4 regions of the Rhizobium sp. BK456 genome follow, and region 2 is predicted to be linked to each of the others. Evidence: predicted binding sites of a transcription regulator. Region 2 holds the regulator's gene; each other region holds the start of a gene.

Region 1 (4,209 bases), on a different contig from region 2:
AGCCTCGTCTGCTCGTCGAGGTCGAGCGAGACCGTATCGGCAGGCGTTTCCGGCCAGGACGCCGTCAGCGCCTGGCGTTCGGCATCGATCTCCGGCCAGTGCGACAGCGCCCGGCCGATCTCCTCGCCGCGCATCGGGTGGAGTTCGAAGGAGATGAAATGCAGATGCTGGCCGGCTGCGCGATGCTGCGTCCATTGCCGCCAGGTCTCGGCGAAGTTCAGGCCGGTGCCGAAGCCGAGTTCGCCGATCACGAACGTCCGTCGCCCGTTCCAGCGCTCCGGCAGCCCGTTGCCGGCGAGGAAGACATGGCCGCATTCCAGCCGACCGTCCGTCTGGCAATAAAAATGATCGCCAAAGGCGGTGGAATAAGGCATATCGCCGTCGCGCCATTCGAGCGGCTGCGGCGCGCCCGCGCCAATCTGATCGGGGTTCACGTCTGTCATGGAAAAAGCCGATAATCCTCGGCCGGTCTCAGGTCAATCATCCTGCGAATTGCTGATCGTCGGCGGCGGCATCATGGGTCTCTGGGCAGCCGTTCATGCCGCACGCCGCGGCATCGATACGATCGTCGCCGACGCCGGCAGGTTGGGCGGGGGCGCAAGCGGCGGCCTGCTCGGCGCGCTGATGCCGCATATGCCGGATCGGTGGTCTGAGAAGAAGCAGTTCCAATTCGATGCGCTGGTCTCGCTCGAGGCCGAGATCGCGACGCTCGAAGCGATGACGGGGCTTTCGGCGGGCTATCGCCGTTCGGGACGGCTGATCCCGCTGCCGAAGCCGCATCTCGAAAAAATCGCGCGCCGCCATTGCGAGGATGCCGAGCGCCATTGGCAGTCCGGCGCGCGCCGTTTCCACTGGCATGTGCTCGACGGCCCGCCAGTCGGCGGCTGGATCGAGGCCTCTGCCGGCGAAAGCGGCTTCGTGCACGACACGCTCGCCGCCCGCGTTGCGCCCCGCTCGCTGATCGCGGCACTTGTCACCTTGCTGCGGCGGGCCAAACATGTACGCATTCTGGAGCATGCAACGGTTGCCGGCCTTGATCCGGATCGCGGCGTGGCTGAGATAGGCGGCGAAACTATCGCTTTCCGTCACTGCATCCTGGCCGCTGGCCATCAATCCTTTCCGTTGCTGCAGGGCCTGACGCCGGGGCTGAAACAGCCGCTCGGCCAGCCGGTCAAGGGACAGGCGGCGCTGCTGAAAGCCGATCTCGACCCGGCGCTGCCGACGATCTTTCTCGACGGGCTCTATGTCGTGGCGCATGAGGGCGGTTATGCGGCGATCGGCAGTACCAGCGAGAATCGTTTCGACGATCCCACTTCGACCGATGGCCAACTCGACGCGCTGATCGGCGCGGCGCGGGAGATTGTGCCGGCACTCCACGACGCTGCCGTCGTCGAACGCTGGGCCGGGCTTCGTCCGAAGGCGGTCGACCGCGATCCGATGATCGGCCGCCATCCCGAGCACTCGCGCCTCATCGCGCTGACCGGCGGTTTCAAGGTCAGCTTCGGCCTGGCCCACCGGCTGGCGGAAGCGGCGATATGTATCGCAGGCGATAGAGACTGCGGATTTTCGCTTCCGGAAAGCTTCGATATTTCAAGCCATATCGCTGCGGCTTCACGTTAAACGTGAATTCGGCGCCGCTTCGTTTCGTTATTCTGTCATGCAAATCACCTATCTGCTTGCGCATCGACAGCGCCTGAGATCACTGGCGCTCCTTTTCCTGATGGAGGAAATCGCATGCGCTATGCCATTTGCTTCACGCCCCCGGCGAGCGACCCGCTATCGCTTATGGCCGCCCATTGGCTTGGCCGAAACGTGTTTTCAGGTGAGATGCTGGAGCCTCCGGCGGTGCGCGGCTTCGGCATTCATGAGATTGCCTTCCATACGGCCGTGCCGCGGCGCTATGGTTTTCATGGCCTTTTGAAAGCACCGTTCCACCTGTGCCCGGAACTGTCCGAATCGCAACTCCTGCGCGACCTCATGCGTTTTTCCGGGACTGTCCTTCCCTTCCAGATTCCGCGCCTCGAAGTCGCCCGGCTCGGCAATTTCTACAGCCTGCTGCCGAGTGTTCCCTGCGAGCGGATTCAATATCTCGCTTCGGCGATCGTGCAGGAATTCGACCGTTTCCGCGCGCCGCTGAGCGAGGCCGACATCGAACGCAGCGATCCGGATGGCTTGTCGGCCGCGCAGTTCTCAAACCTGCATCGCTGGGGCAATCCTTACGTGATGGAGGAATTCCGCTTCCATATGCCGGTGACAGGCCCGGTCAACGCGATCGACATGCCGCGCATCGAGCCAGCGCTGCGGATGATTTTCGAGCCTGTGCTCAGCGAACCGGTCCTGGTTTCGAACGTGGCGCTGATGATCGAAGAGGGCACCGGCGGTCCTTTCCGCGTTCATTCTCTGCACCCGATGGGCAAGGTCAGCGCGCGCAAGATCGCCTGACAAGAGATAAGCTAACATATTGCGCAGAAAGGATAAAAATCCGCTGCGCAGTTTCCGTCTCGACATTCCGGCTGCGGATGCTACCGTTCTTCGTCTTTTCAGAAGGTGATTTGATGGTATCCGAGACTTATCCGCGCAATCTCGTCGGCTACGGGCGTCAGACGCCCGATCCGAAATGGCCTGAAGAGGCACACGTCGCCGTGCAGTTCGTCATCAATTACGAGGAGGGCGGCGAAAGCTCGATCCTCGACGGCGATCCGGCGTCCGAAAACCTGCTGTCGGAGATCGTCGGCGCGGCGGCCTGGCCTGGGCAGCGCAATCTCAACATGGAATCGATCTACGAATATGGTTCGCGCGCCGGTTTCTGGCGGCTCTGGCGGATGTTCACCGATCTCAAGGTGCAAGCGACCGTCTACGGCGTGACGCTGGCGATGGCGCGCAACCCCGAGGCCGTCGCGGCGATGAAGGAAGCCGGCTGGGAGATCGCCAGCCACGGTTACCGCTGGCTGGAATATAAGGATTTTCCGGAAGACTTGGAGCGCAAGCATATCCTCGAAGCCGTGCGCCTGCACACCGAACTCACCGGCGAGCGGCCCTACGGCATGTATCAGGGCAAGCCCTCCGACAATACGCTGCGGCTGGTGCAGGAGGAGGGCGGCTTCCTCTATTCCTCCGATTCCTATGCCGACGACCTGCCTTTCTGGGTGAAGGGCGTCGACGGGAAACCTTTCCTGATCATTCCCTACACACTCGAAACCAACGACATGCGTTTCGCGACGCCGCAGGGCTTCAACACCGGCGATCAGTTCTTCACCTATCTCAAGGATGCCTTCGATACGCTTTATGAGGAAGGCAAGGCGGGCAGCCCGAAGATGATGTCGGTCGGCCTGCATTGCCGTCTCGTCGGGCGCCCCGGCCGGGCGGCGGCGCTGAAGCGCTTCATCGAATATGTGCTGAAGCACGACAAGGTCTGGATTCCGCGCCGCATCGAGATCGCCGAGCATTGGCACAAGCATCATCAGCCGGACGCGATCTGATGCTGTCGCGCGAGGATTTCGTTTTCCGCTTCGGCGGCGTCTTCGAACATTCGCCTTTCATCGCCGAGCGTGCCTATGACGCCGGCGGCCTGACCGAGCCGCTGACGGCATCAGGCGTGCATGCGGCGCTTGCGGCCGTCTTCCGCGCCGCAAGCCCGGAGGAACGTCTCGGCGTGCTCCGCGCCCACCCCGATCTTGCCGGGCGTCTTGCCATATCCGGCGAACTTACCGAAGACAGCCGCAAGGAGCAGTCCGGCGCCGGTCTCGACCGCCTGAGCCCTGCCGAACACGCCCGCTTCACCGAACTCAATTCGGCCTATGTCGAAAAATATGGCTTTCCCTTCATCATCGCCGTCAAAGGACTCGGCAAGGAGGATATTCTGGAAGCTTTTGAAACACGGATCGGCAACGGCCGGGACGAAGAATTTGCGACCGCGACTGCGCAGGTCGAAAAGATCGCGCTGCTGCGTCTGACCTCGATGCTGCCGGAGGCGGAATGAAGGAGAGGCGTGCCATCGACTATCTCAATGACATGCAAAAGGCGGCATCCGAAGCGCTGTCCTTCATCGGCGGAATGGATGAGGCGGCTTTCGCCGAGGATCAGCTCACTTTCAAGGCCGTTGCCTTCTGCCACTTCACCATCGGTGCCGCGGCATCCCGTCTGCTGGTGACGCATCCGGAATTTGCCACCGAGCATCCCGGCCTGCCGTGGACAAAGATCTGCGGCACG
Region 2 (4,209 bases):
GGAAGCTGCAGTTGAAAAGGCGCTGGATCAGAAGATGAGCAACGTCCCGTATAAGATGATCGGTCAGGATGTCTCGGTTTATTACGGCGAGAAGCGCGCGCTTTTCGATGTGAACCTGAACATCCGCGAAAACACCGTAACCGCGCTGATCGGCCCGTCCGGCTGCGGGAAGTCGACCTTCCTGCGGAGCCTCAACCGCATGAACGACACGATTGACGGCTGCCGCGTCGCCGGCAAGATCACCCTTGACGGCGACGATATCTATGATCCCGATATCGACGTCGTCGAACTTCGCGCCCGCGTCGGCATGGTTTTCCAGAAGCCGAACCCGTTCCCGAAGACGATTTACGAAAACGTCTCCTACGGCCCGCGCATCCATGGCCTGGCCAAGTCGAAGGCCGATCTCGACCAGATTGTCGAGACCAGCCTGCAGCGCGCCGGCCTCTGGAACGAGGTCAAGGACCGGGTGCATGAATCCGGCACCGGTCTGTCGGGCGGCCAACAGCAGCGCCTCTGCATTGCGCGTGCCGTCGCCGTCAGCCCTGAAGTCATCCTGATGGACGAGCCCTGCTCGGCGCTCGACCCGATTGCCACCGCCAAGGTCGAGGAGCTGATCCACGAACTGCGTGAGAATTATACGATCGTCATCGTCACCCACTCCATGCAGCAGGCCGCGCGCGTCTCGCAGCGCACCGCCATGTTCCACCTCGGCAATCTGGTCGAGGAGAACGACACCGATAAGATGTTCACCAATCCCGACGATCCGCGCACCCAGGACTACATCATGGGTCGCTTCGGCTGATTTTGGCGTCACCAAGCCTTCCCGTTATTCGAGGATAAAGCCCCATGGCATCGACACATATTTATTCTGCCTATGATGATGATCTGAAGTTCCTGTCCAGGCGGATTTCCGAAATGGGCGGCCTGGCCGAGCAGATGGTCGCCGAATCCGTCCGGGCGCTGGTCAACGGCGATACCGCGCTGGCCCAGAAGGTGATTTCCGACGACGTGATCCTCGATCACGCCGAGCGCGAAATCGGCGACAAGGCGATCGTCACCATCGCCCGCCGTCAGCCGATGGCCTCGGACCTGCGCGAAATCATGGGTTCGATCCGCATCGCCGCCGATCTCGAACGCGTCGGCGACCTCGGCAAGAACACCGCCAAGCGCGTCATCGCCGTGCAGAGTACCGGCGTCCCGCGCAAGCTCGCCCGCGGTCTCGAGCATCTGTCCGAGCTGGCGCTCGTCCAGCTCAAGGAAGTGCTCGACGTCTACACGACACGCGCCGCCGACAAGGCGAGTGCGATCCGCGAGCGCGACAACGAGATCGACGCGATGTACACCTCGCTGTTCCGCGAGCTCCTGACCTACATGATGGAAGATCCGCGCAACATCACCAGCTGCACGCATCTTCTCTTCTGCGCCAAGAACATCGAGCGCATCGGCGATCACGCCACCAACATCGCCGAGACCATTTATTACATGGCGACCGGAGCACAGCCGGAAGGCGACCGTCCGAAGGACGACAGCGCCAACACCGTCGGCGCGGTCACGGAATAACCGCCTAAACCAGACGATTGCGCGCGCGCCCATGTGGGGCGCGCGAAAAGGTCGCAGCCAATTTTTGTGAATTTGCGCAGGATGCATTGCTTAAATCACCCCCGGTTTAAGGATCATGCGCGAGGAGACCGACACGCATGATCCCGAGAGTTGCAGTTGTTGAAGACGAGGAAGCCCTGAGCGTGCTTCTTCGCTACAATCTCGAAGCTGAGGGCTTCGAGGTCGATACCATCCTTCGTGGCGACGAGGCCGAAATCAGGCTTCAGGAGCGCACGCCCGACCTTCTTATCCTCGACTGGATGCTGCCCGGCGTCTCCGGCATCGAACTTTGCCGGCGACTGCGCATGCGACCGGAAACCGAGCGCCTGCCGATCATCATGCTGACGGCGCGCGGTGAGGAGAGCGAGCGCGTCCGCGGATTGTCGACGGGCGCCGACGATTATGTCGTCAAGCCTTTCTCGACCCCGGAACTCGTCGCCCGCGTCAAGGCGATGCTGCGCCGCGCCCGCCCCGAGGTGTTGTCGACCGTGCTGAAATGCGGCGATATCGAACTCGACCGCGAAACCCACCGCGTCCACCGCAAGAGCCGCGAAGTCCGCCTCGGCCCCACCGAATTCCGCCTCTTGGAATTCCTGATGTCGTCGCCCGGCCGGGTCTTCTCCCGCTCGCAGCTCCTCGACGGCGTCTGGGGCCACGACATCTATGTCGACGAACGCACCGTCGACGTCCATGTCGGCCGCCTGCGCAAGGCGTTGAACTTCTCCAACATGCAAGACGTCATCCGCACCGTCCGCGGCGCCGGCTATTCGATGGAAGCCTGAGGGGTTTCCATCTTTTGTGCCGGTGTCGGCCCCTCACTCTAACCCGACCGGGGTCGAGCCACTCGTCTCGACCCGTCCTTCGGACCCCCTTAAACGGGGCGAGGAGACGTGTCCTACGTGACGTTGGAGAGGGACCGAGAGGTCGCGGCATATCCCCTTCGCCCCGCAAGCGGGGAGAAGGTGCCGGCAGGCGGATGAGGGGCAGCCACACCCAGCCCACTCGCATAAAAAAACGGGCCACTCGGCCCGTTTTCGAATTCTCTGCAATGTCGCCCGCTCAGCTCGCCCGCGCGGCGGCGCGGCGGCGTTCGTTCACCGGCTGGTAGGCGAGCTTCTGGTGATAGCTGCAATAGGGCGAGTTGTCGGGGGATTCGCAGCCGCAGAAGTGGAAGTCGTCCTTCAGCGGATCGCCGACCGGCCATTTGCAGGTGCGTTCAGTCAGTTCCGTCAGGCCGAGGCGGCGCGAGATCGGCACGACCACGTTGCCCTTCGGCACGTATTCCATTTCCTCGACCGTTTCGATCTCGATCTCTTCCTTCAGCATCGTCGCGCCCTGCTGGCGGGTAACGGTGCGGGTAGCGATCCGCGAGGCGTAGTTCGGTGCGCGCGGTGCCGATGTATTGCGTTTCGGCGTGCGCGCCGCGGCGGCCGTGCCGCCGGCCTTGGCGCGGCCGGGAAGGCTCAGCCGGTGAACCTTGCCGATCACAGCGTTTCTGCTGACACCGCCAAGTTGCGCCGCGATCTGGCTGGCGCTCAGTCCTTCGGCCCAGAGCTTCTTGAGTTTCTCGACCCGCTCGTCTGTCCAGTTCATGCCCTGTCTCCACCTTCTGCGTTGGTGATGGCAGAATCCCTCACCGTTGTCCCGGAAGCCTCCGAAACAAGAAACGCTTGATCAATTTTGGTGACTAGTTCCGCCGCATGCAGTCTAGTAATTGAACTTTAACCTAGTGTGAGCCTGACTCCGTGACAAGAGTCGCATGAATCAGGATGAATCGAATTCGGAGTTTTCCCCAACTTGCTTCCGCTGCGTGGCATTTCTGCAATATTGCCTGTTGAAGGCCGAAAACACCGCTGTACAAGCTTGCTGCATGCGCTAAGGGCGCAGTTTTGTTGACATTGCAGCGCGAAAAGGAAATAGTACCGCTGGCCGCCGCAAGGCGGCATTTTTGATTTTTCGGGCCTGGTTTTCTTAGCCGGAGTCCCATGTTTGACAACGCTGATCGGGAGACCCGCGCCATGGCTGAAGCCGCGCCGCTTTATGACACCTATTCTCGTGCCCCACTGCGGTTCGAGCGAGGCGAGGGCGTATGGCTGATCACCGAAGGCGGCGAGCGTTATCTCGATTTCGGCGCCGGCGTCGCCGTCACCTCGGTCGGCCATAGCAACCCGCATGTGGTTGGCGCGCTGAAGGAACAGGCCGACAAGGTCTGGCACCTCTCCAACATCTATGAGATCCCCGGCCAGGAGCGCCTCGCGAAGCGGCTGACGGACGCCACCTTCGCCGACAAGGTGTTCTTCACCAATTCAGGCGCCGAGGCGCTGGAATGCGCGATCAAGACGGCGCGCCGCTACCAGTTTTCCAAGGGCCATCCCGAGCGCTTCCATATCATCACCTTCGAAGGCGCTTTCCATGGGCGCACGCTCGCGACCATCGCTGCCGGCGGCCAGGAGAAATACCTCGAAGGCTTCGGCCCCAAGGCGCCGGGCTTCGATCAGGTGGCCTTCGGCGACATCGAAGCCGTCCGCGCCGCCATCACCGATGCGACGGCTGGAATTCTCATCGAGCCCGTGCAGGGCGAAGGCGGCGTCCGCCCGGCCACGCCTGAGT
Region 3 (4,209 bases), on a different contig from region 2:
GATCCTCGTCCTTGCCGGGGCCCTTGCCGCCGGAAACCGGGCGCGCACGCACGACGCGGTGGTGCTGAAGACGCTCGGCGCCACCCGCGCCATGCTCATTCGCGCCTTCAGCTACGAATATCTGATCCTGGGGCTGGCAACCGCGATCTTCGCGCTGATGGCCGGCAGCGTTGCCGCCTGGTTCATCGTCGCCCGCATCATGCACCTGCCCTCGACCTTCCTGCCCGATGTGGCGGGGCTGACACTCGTCACCGCCCTCGTCCTGACGGTCGGCATCGGCCTGATCGGCACCTGGCGCATCCTCGGCCAGAAGGCCGCACCCGTCCTGCGCGAGCTTTGACCGGGCAGCGGCAGCCAAACCCTTCACCTTACGGCGATTTAACCGGCCGGGCTGTTGCAACCCTCTTGTTTGCGATGAACGAAAGCCTCATATTGTCGGCAGGCATGCTGGAGCTCCGCAGCGGCGCCCGGGTCGAAAACCCGACACCGTATCTCCATCGGAGCTTTTAAGAGGAAACTATGGCTGACCTTCGTAACTATCAAAGCCGCGCTCAGACCGGCGAGATGATTGATCAAGGCCTGCGCGCTTATATGCTCAAGGTTTACAACCTGATGGCGCTGGGTCTGGCGATCACCGGCGTGGCGGCATATCTCGGATTCAACTTCGCTGTTCAGGACGGACAACTCACCCAGTTCGGCGTGCTGCTGTTCCAGTCGCCCTTGCGCTGGGTCGTGATCCTCGCGCCTCTCGCGGCTGTCTTCTTCCTGAGCTTCCGCATCAATAGCATGAGCGTGGCCGCCGCACAGACGACCTTCTGGGTCTATGCCGGCCTGGTCGGCCTGTCGCTCTCGTCGATCTTCCTGGTCTACACGGGCCAGAGCGTCGTTCAGACCTTCTTCGTCACCGCCGCCTCCTTCGGCGCGCTGTCGCTTTACGGCTACACGACGAAGCGTGATCTGTCAGCGATGGGTTCGTTCCTGGTCATGGGTCTTTTCGGCCTGATCATCGCTTCGATCGTCAACGTCTTCTTGGCCTCGTCGGCCATGCAGTTTGCGATCTCGGTGATCGGCGTTCTGATCTTCGCCGGCCTCACCGCCTACGACACGCAGCGGATCAAGGAACTGTACCTAGAAGCCGATGACGTCGCCGTGGCCGGCCGCAAGGCGATCATGGGCGCGCTGACGCTCTATCTCGACTTCATCAACCTCTTCATGTTCCTGCTGCAGTTCATGGGCAACCGCAAATAAGCAAGCGGACAGAGATCGAAAAGGCGGCTTCGGCCGCTTTTTTGTTGCGCTGATTTTCCTGGGATGGTTTTAAAGCGTGTCGCGCAAAAGTGTGCTGCGGTTTTGCGGCAACGACACGCGCAAAAACAAAGACCTAAAGCGCTAGGAGCGAATCTGAAAGATCGCGACGCGCTTTAGGAAGGCCTGCCTTCCTGATGGACCAGCCGCCAATGTCATTCCTCCTGCGCGACGCGTCGCAAGCCGATATTCCCGCCATCACCGGTATCTACCGGGAATCCGTTCTGAACGGCACGTCGAGCTACGAGATCACCCCGCCATCCGAGGCGGAGATGGCGCAGCGTTTTGCGGCGATCGTCGGCCAGCAATATCCCTATATCGCCGCAGCCGGTGCGGATGGCGGCATGCTCGGTTATGCCTATGCCTCGGCCTTTCGCGTCCGCCCGGCCTATCGCTGGATGGTCGAGGATTCGATCTATCTGGCGCCCGAAGCCCGCGGCCTCGGCATCGGCAAAGCATTGATGGCCGAACTGATCGACCGCTGCACCAATCTCGGTTTTCGTCAGATGATCGCCGTCATCGGCGGCGCCAGCCCCGCCTCGATCGCGCTTCATCTCAAGACGGGCTTCGTGGAGGTCGGCCTGATGCGGGGCGCCGGCTACAAACACGGCCGCTGGCTGGATACGATGCTCATGCAGCGCGTCCTCGGCGAGGGCATGACGACCGATCCGGATCCCTCCGCCTATCCCGGCACGCTGTTTGCCGGCTGATGCATGTGCCCGGAAGCGTGAAGCGGTTCCGGGATAACGACATGCAGAAAAAAGCGTCCTACTTGTCGACGAGCTTCAGCGCCTTGTCGAACACCTTCAGCACCTGGTTCAACTCGTGACCGCGCTTCAGGATGGTGCCGTGGACGTTGATCACGGAATAGGCGCCCTGTTTGGCGGCGAGCTTGGGATTTTTCTCGATGCGGAAGAGCGGCATTTCGCCGGAGCGCTTGAAGACGGAGAACACCGCTTTGTCCTTCAGGTGATCGATGGCGTAATCGCGCCATTCGCCGTCACCGACCATACGACCGTAGATCCAGAGGATCGCGTCCAGTTCGCGCCGATGAAAGGTCACCGGAAGCGGGTCCTTGCTCTGCTTGTATTCCCTGAGATCGACGACGACTGAGGAACTATTGTCGACGGAACGGCTTTCGCCGTGTCGCAAATCCGGCTGATCTGTCATTCAGTCTCCAAGGCCTCTGCATGTGACAGGAGGGTGACAGTGTGCCCGAGCCGCCGCAAATTGCAAGAGCGCCGGCCGTCACATTCGGCCGCACTACAGCGCCGCGCGCAGCCCGCATGAACGCTGTAGCACTTTGAATCGGCGCATCGTCCGATGCGCGTGACAGCGCTGTCGCTTTCTCGGCAGCGCCGCATTTCAGTCAAAACAGCGCCTCATTTGCAGGAGATTTATGAATCCCGGTTTGGCGCCAGCGCGCCAAAGGGCCCGGCGGAGCGTATCGACCTTAACCCCAGCCCCGAATACGCTCAGCCGGGCCGCCCGGTACTTCACCCGCAAGCGGATGAAATCTCAGATATTTTTGCCAGCCATTACCACGGTCGCGCCAAGGATCGCCGCCGGATCGCCGTTGTCGTCCGCCGATTGCAGCAGGATCGCGCAGCCCTCGAGCTGCGGCCGCTGCAGGACGCTGGCCGGCAGCGTCAGACTGGTCGCGTTGCCGTCCCACATGCCGACCGTTTCGACATTGGTGACGCTGTGCAGATAGGACAGCTTCTTTCCGCTGTTCTCGCCTTTTTCGACCTCGATCGTCTTTTCCTTGTCGAAATAGACCATCACCACATTGGCTTTGCCCTGCCCCGCGCCGATCTTGATTTCCAGCTCGTCGCCGCGCATTGCCGCGCTGATGGGAACGGTCAGCCCGTTGCCTTCGCCGCTATAGGTGTCGATCTTGCTGTTGATGCCGTTGAGATCGGCGCCGGCCAGGTGGCCGCGCCCGTTGACGATCGCCTGCGGCGTATAGACGTTGCTGCGGCCCATTGTCCTCGCATAGCCATACTGCCGCTCGGTGTTTTCCTTGGAGCTCAGCGTATCGGCCCAGCCGAGATAATTCCAGTAATCGACATGATAGGCGAGCGCGATGACATCGCCCTGGCTCACCAGCTTGCGGAAAGCGGCGTCAGCAGGAGGACAGGAAGAGCAGCCCTGCGCCGTGAAAAGTTCGACGACACCTTTCGGCGTGCCGTCTTCGGCCTGCAGCGGGCCTGAGAGAACAACACCGGCGATCAGCGGAATCAAAAAACGGGGGGACATTCACCTGCACCTCTTTTTCAGCGCCGACGGCGTGATTGAACCGGAAGCACTGACATATGAACGTACGAATAATCCTTCCGGGTCCAAACGAAAAGTCACGAACGGGTGAGACGCAGCGCGACCGGAACCCGCATAAAACAAATCATCGTGAGCCCCCGCAAATCCCGTGGCCGCAAAGAAAGGCCGCCGGAAACTGCTCTCCGGCGGCCATTATCATGCGAGGCTATTAACAATCAGGCAGCGAGGTCGCGCAGAACCGTCTGCAGGATGCCGCCATTGTTGAGGTAGACCACCTCATCGAGCGTATCGACGCGCGACAGCAGCGGAACTTCCTTCACGGTGCCGTCGCCATAGGTGATCTTGGCGATCTTCTTCTCACGCGGCTTAATCTTGTCGAGGCCTTCGATGGTGACCAGCTCGTCGCCCTTCAGGCCGAGGCTCTGCCAGGTCGTGCCCTCTTCGAAGACGAAGGGGATGACGCCCATGCCGACCAGGTTCGAGCGATGGATACGCTCGAAGGACTGAGCGACGACAGCCTTGACGCCGAGGAGGTTGGTGCCCTTGGCAGCCCAGTCGCGCGAAGAGCCGTTGCCGTATTCGACACCGGCGAAGATGACGAGCGGCACGCCTTCGGCCTTGTACTGC
Region 4 (4,209 bases), on a different contig from region 2:
GCTGGGTGGTAATGCGCCAGGCGCCGCCGCTGCCCTTCCTTCCGGCCGAGTGGCACGGCAAGGAGGTCGTGGTGCTCGCCATGTGCTATTGTGGAGATATCGCGGCGGGAGAAAAAGCGACGGAAAGATTGCGAGCGATCGGAAAGCCGATTGCCGATGTCGTCGGTCCGGTGCCGTTCACCGGCTGGCAGCAGGCATTCGATCCGTTGCTGACGCCAGGTGCGCGCAATTACTGGAAGAGCCAGGATTTCGCCTCGCTTTCGGATGCGGCGATCGAGGTGCTGCTCAACGCCGTGCGCAAGCTGCCGGGACCGGAATGCGAGATATTCGTCGGCCATGTCGGTGGCGCGGCCGGCCGTATTGCCACCGAGGCCACCGCATTTCCGCAGCGCAGTTCGCATTTCGTCATGAACGTGCATGCGCGCTGGCGGGAGGCCGGGATGGATGCAAATTGCACCGGCTGGGCGCGCGAACTTTTCGAGGCAACCAAGCCGCATGCCGTGGGAACCGCCTATATCAACTTCATGCCTGATGACGAGGCCGATCGGGTGGAAATGGCCTATGGCGCCAATTACGCCCGGCTTGCCGAAATCAAGCGGCGTTATGATCCTGACAATCTGTTTCGGATGAATCAGAACGTCAAACCGATGGCGGCTGTGCGGGCTGCGTGAGGGGATCGAAACGGAACTTGGCTGCAGTGAAAACCCCTCCCGACAAGGGAGGGGCTTGATGCTGCTGCCGATGCTTTGCATTCGTCCCTTTGTGGGGTCTATCCCTCAGGCTTCGGCGTGATCGTCACGTCGGCGCCATAGGCATCGCGCAGTTCATTTTCCTGTCCCGGCTGCCGGTCGGCCGCCTCATGCAACAGGATCGACTCGTATCCTTGCAGGCGCGTCCCCTTGATCAGTGTGATATCGGCATTTCCGGGGTTGTCGGAACGCTCGAACCACTCGACGGGGCGGTGGAGAAAATTCATTTCGACTGCCCGGTTGGTGACGCCATGGCCGACGATCACGACGTTGTGGCTGCTGTTTTCGGCGTCGCGCATGACGGTCTGCAGGAAGAGGCGCACCCGCTGGGCCACATCCGCCCGGCTCTCGCCATCCGGCGGCCGCGCGTAGAACTTGCCGCTGTTGCTGCGCAGCCTCGCCCATTTTTCGAACTCTTCGGGGAATTTCTGCTTCTGTTCGGCATGGTCATAGATTTCGGTGAAAAGACCGAAATCCTGCTCGCGCAGCAGGTAATCCTCCCGGATCTCGCCGATGAAGCTTTCCGGCAAGGCTGTCAGCAAGGCATCCTTGCTCTGCCGTGTCCTGAGGAATGGTGAGTACCAGATATGCAGCTTGCCGAAATCGGCGCGTGGCAATGCCTTCAGATAGGAGGCGATGGCCCTGCCGGCTTCGACCGCCTGACGGTGGCCCCACTGCGTCAGCGGCACGTTGTGGTCGCCGAATTGGCGATAGGCCTGTTCGTTGAGGTTGCCGAGAGATTCGCCGTGGCGAACGAGAAATAGACGCATCAGCCATCCCGCAGTGTCGGACCTGGAATCGCCGCCATCATGAACGTGCCCGATGGAGAGGGCAACATCGCCACCGCGCCGGCTTTTCCGCAACCTGTCATCTTCCTGAAACACGAGTCTGGTTTTGGAAGGTGAGATGAAAGATGGGGCATGAGCGACGCTCGTGATAGACATGATGGAACCCAGACATTTCCGCACGCTCTTCATTTCCGATGTCCATCTCGGCTCGAAGGCCGCGAAGGCTGATTTCCTCCTGGATTTCCTGCGCCACCACGAGGCCGATACGATCGTGCTCGTCGGCGACATCGTCGACGGCTGGCGCCTGAAGCGCAGCTGGTACTGGCCGCAGGTCTGCAACGACGTGGTCCAGAAGCTGTTGCGCAAGGCGCGCAAGGGCACGCGCGTCGTCTATATTCCCGGCAATCACGACGAATTTCTGCGCGATTTTCCGGGCATGCATTTCGGCGGCATCGAGGTTGTCGAGCGCATGATGCATAACGGCGCCGACGGCAAGAAATATCTGATCCTGCACGGCGACGAATTCGACGTCGTCGTCCGCAACGCCCGCCTGCTCGCCTATCTCGGCGACTGGGCCTACGATACGGCGATCCGCATCAACCTGCTGCTCGCGGCCGTGCGCCGCCGCCTCGGTATGCCCTATTGGTCGTTTTCGGCCTGGGCGAAGCTGCAGGTCAAACATGCCGTCAACTTCATCGGCGAGTTCGAGCGCGTCGTGGCGGAGGAAGCTCGCAAAAACGGCGCCGACGGTGTCATCTGCGGACACATCCATCACGCCATCATCCAGGACATGGACGGCATCCGCTACATCAATACGGGCGATTGGGTGGAAAGCTGCACGGCGGTCGCCGAACATGAGGATGGCACCTTCGAACTGATCACCTGGCGAGCGCTCGCCAGCAGCGTGCCGACGCTTGCCGCCATTGAAATGCACGATGAAGGCGAACTGGCCCCGCAGGCGGCCTGATTTCGGCATCGGCGCATCCGCACTCCACCGACTTACCCGTTACCGTCGGGCGACAGGCTGTATTTATTTTCTAAAACGTTTCAGTAGGGCTATTTCTCGCAATAGGCGCCTCCAGGGTGGTGTGTTAGGACAACGACCAGTTTCCTTCAGGTCCACCAATGATTCCCGCCCAATATTCCCCGAGTGAGGGAGCGCCCCCGCGCTTCCGGCTGCTCAGCGCGCTTTCGTATTGCGCACCGCTGCTCGTCAACGGCATCGTTCTGCCGTTCTTTCCGGTCTGGCTTGCGACCCATAGTTTCAGCGACCACGAGATCGGCATCATCCTTGCCATACCGATGGTGGTGCGCGTGCTGGTGGCGCCCGTCGTCGCGATGATTGCCGACCGTCTGAAGGAGCGCGCCGACGTGCTGCTCTGGTCAGGCAGCCTGTCGCTGCTGACGGCTATCGCGCTTTTCTGGACGACGAGCTTCTGGCCGGTGACGATCGTCTATGCGCTGCAGGGCGCCACCTTCGCGCCCTATGTGCCCGTCGTCGAATCGATCGTCATTTCGGGTGTGCGCCGCTGGGGGCTCGATTACGGATCGATGCGCGTCTGGGGCTCTATTGCCTTCATCGTCTCGACGCTGGTCGGTGGCCAACTGATCAGCCGGTGGGGCGGCGGATTGGTGCTCGATGTCATGGTGTTCGGCTTTGCCATGACGGTCGTCATGGCGATCTTCTGTCCGCGCATCGGGCCGACGCGGCGGCGTGGCCAGCCGATCAACATTCCGGCCGCCACCGGCAGCGGACTGCGCGAGCCGCATTTGCTGCTGCTCTTGATCGGTGTCGCCATCCAGCAGTCGAGCCATGCGGTGCTCAACGCGTTCTCGTCGATCTATTGGCATCATCTCGGCTTTTCCGGCACGGAGGTCGGCTTGCTCTGGAGCGCCGGCGTTGCTTCCGAGGTGACGGTGTTCTTCCTGTCGAAACGTCTCAACCGGCGCTTCGACGCTTGGACGCTGATCCGCTTCGGCTGTGCCGTCAGCGTCTGCCGCTGGATCCTGTTTCCCATGAATGCGGGGTTTGCCGGGTTTTTCCTGCTGCAGTGTTTCCACGGCTTCACCTATGCCTTCGTCCATACCGGCGTGCAGCGGCGGATCATGGCGACGGTGCAGGAGACGCAGGAATCCTCGGCGCAAGGCGCCTACTTCTTCTACGTCGGCATGGCGATGGCGCTGATGACGCTGGCGTCGGGTTATCTCTATGCCTGGCTCGGCGTCGTCAGCTATTACGTCATGGCGCTGGTCGCGTTTACCGGCCTCGGCCTCGTCATATCGGCCTATTACCTTCAGCCCCAGAGCGTGCTTTCGGGCGGAAAGACCAGGGAAGCGGCGTAGCGCAGGCCGGGTTCGCGGTCGCGGGCAAGCAGCAGCGGGCCGTCGAGATCGACGAAATCGGCATTCTGGGCGAGCAGCACCGCCGGCGCCATGGCAAGCGAGGTGCCGACCATGCAGCCGATCATGATGCTGAAACCAAGCCGCTCAGCTTCCGCCTTCATCGCCAGGGCTTCCGTCAGGCCGCCTGTCTTGTCGAGCTTGATGTTGATCGCGTCATAGCGGTCGGCAAGGCTCGCAAGATCGCCGGTATGGTGGACACTTTCGTCGGCGCAGACGAGGAGCGGGCGGCGTATTTCAGCAAGCAGTGCGTCGCGGCCGGACGGCAGCGG

The links. Region 2 encodes PhoB, which activates phosphate uptake and scavenging genes when phosphate is short. Its sites were predicted from a motif close to TGTCATNNANCTGTCAT; they were not measured.
Region 1: the regulator PhoB is predicted to act here: its motif matches at 1,643-1,659, upstream of FHX03_RS07635 (DUF1045 domain-containing protein).
Region 3: the regulator PhoB is predicted to act here: its motif matches at 2,498-2,514, upstream of FHX03_RS22575 (DUF2794 domain-containing protein).
Region 4: the regulator PhoB is predicted to act here: its motif matches at 1,615-1,631, upstream of FHX03_RS30115 (UDP-2,3-diacylglucosamine diphosphatase).

The regions. Positions count from the first base shown of each region.
Region 1 is NZ_JACIAO010000002.1:286,342-290,550, forward strand. It holds gene mnmD (tRNA (5-methylaminomethyl-2-thiouridine)(34)-methyltransferase MnmD) at 1-443, opposite strand, end outside; gene FHX03_RS07630 (NAD(P)/FAD-dependent oxidoreductase) at 442-1,620, shown strand; gene FHX03_RS07635 (DUF1045 domain-containing protein) at 1,735-2,442, shown strand; gene puuE (allantoinase PuuE) at 2,556-3,479, shown strand; gene uraD (2-oxo-4-hydroxy-4-carboxy-5-ureidoimidazoline decarboxylase) at 3,479-3,979, shown strand; gene FHX03_RS07650 (DUF86 domain-containing protein) at 3,976-4,209, shown strand, end outside.
Region 2 is NZ_JACIAO010000001.1:889,337-893,545, reverse strand. It holds gene pstB (phosphate ABC transporter ATP-binding protein PstB) at 1-802, shown strand, start outside; gene phoU (phosphate signaling complex protein PhoU) at 847-1,560, shown strand; gene phoB (phosphate regulon transcriptional regulator PhoB) at 1,698-2,381, shown strand; gene FHX03_RS04690 (GcrA family cell cycle regulator) at 2,659-3,192, opposite strand; gene FHX03_RS04685 (aspartate aminotransferase family protein) at 3,618-4,209, shown strand, end outside.
Region 3 is NZ_JACIAO010000008.1:197,869-202,077, reverse strand. It holds gene FHX03_RS22590 (ABC transporter permease) at 1-340, shown strand, start outside; gene FHX03_RS22585 (Bax inhibitor-1/YccA family protein) at 520-1,248, shown strand; gene FHX03_RS22580 (GNAT family N-acetyltransferase) at 1,458-2,015, shown strand; gene FHX03_RS22575 (DUF2794 domain-containing protein) at 2,074-2,475, opposite strand; gene FHX03_RS22570 (DUF1223 domain-containing protein) at 2,824-3,564, opposite strand; gene acnA (aconitate hydratase AcnA) at 3,798-4,209, opposite strand, start outside.
Region 4 is NZ_JACIAO010000014.1:90,444-94,652, forward strand. It holds gene FHX03_RS30105 (FAD-binding oxidoreductase) at 1-671, shown strand, start outside; gene FHX03_RS30110 (histidine phosphatase family protein) at 770-1,519, opposite strand; gene FHX03_RS30115 (UDP-2,3-diacylglucosamine diphosphatase) at 1,692-2,504, shown strand; gene FHX03_RS30120 (MFS transporter) at 2,663-3,880, shown strand; gene dgcA (N-acetyl-D-Glu racemase DgcA) at 3,832-4,209, opposite strand, start outside.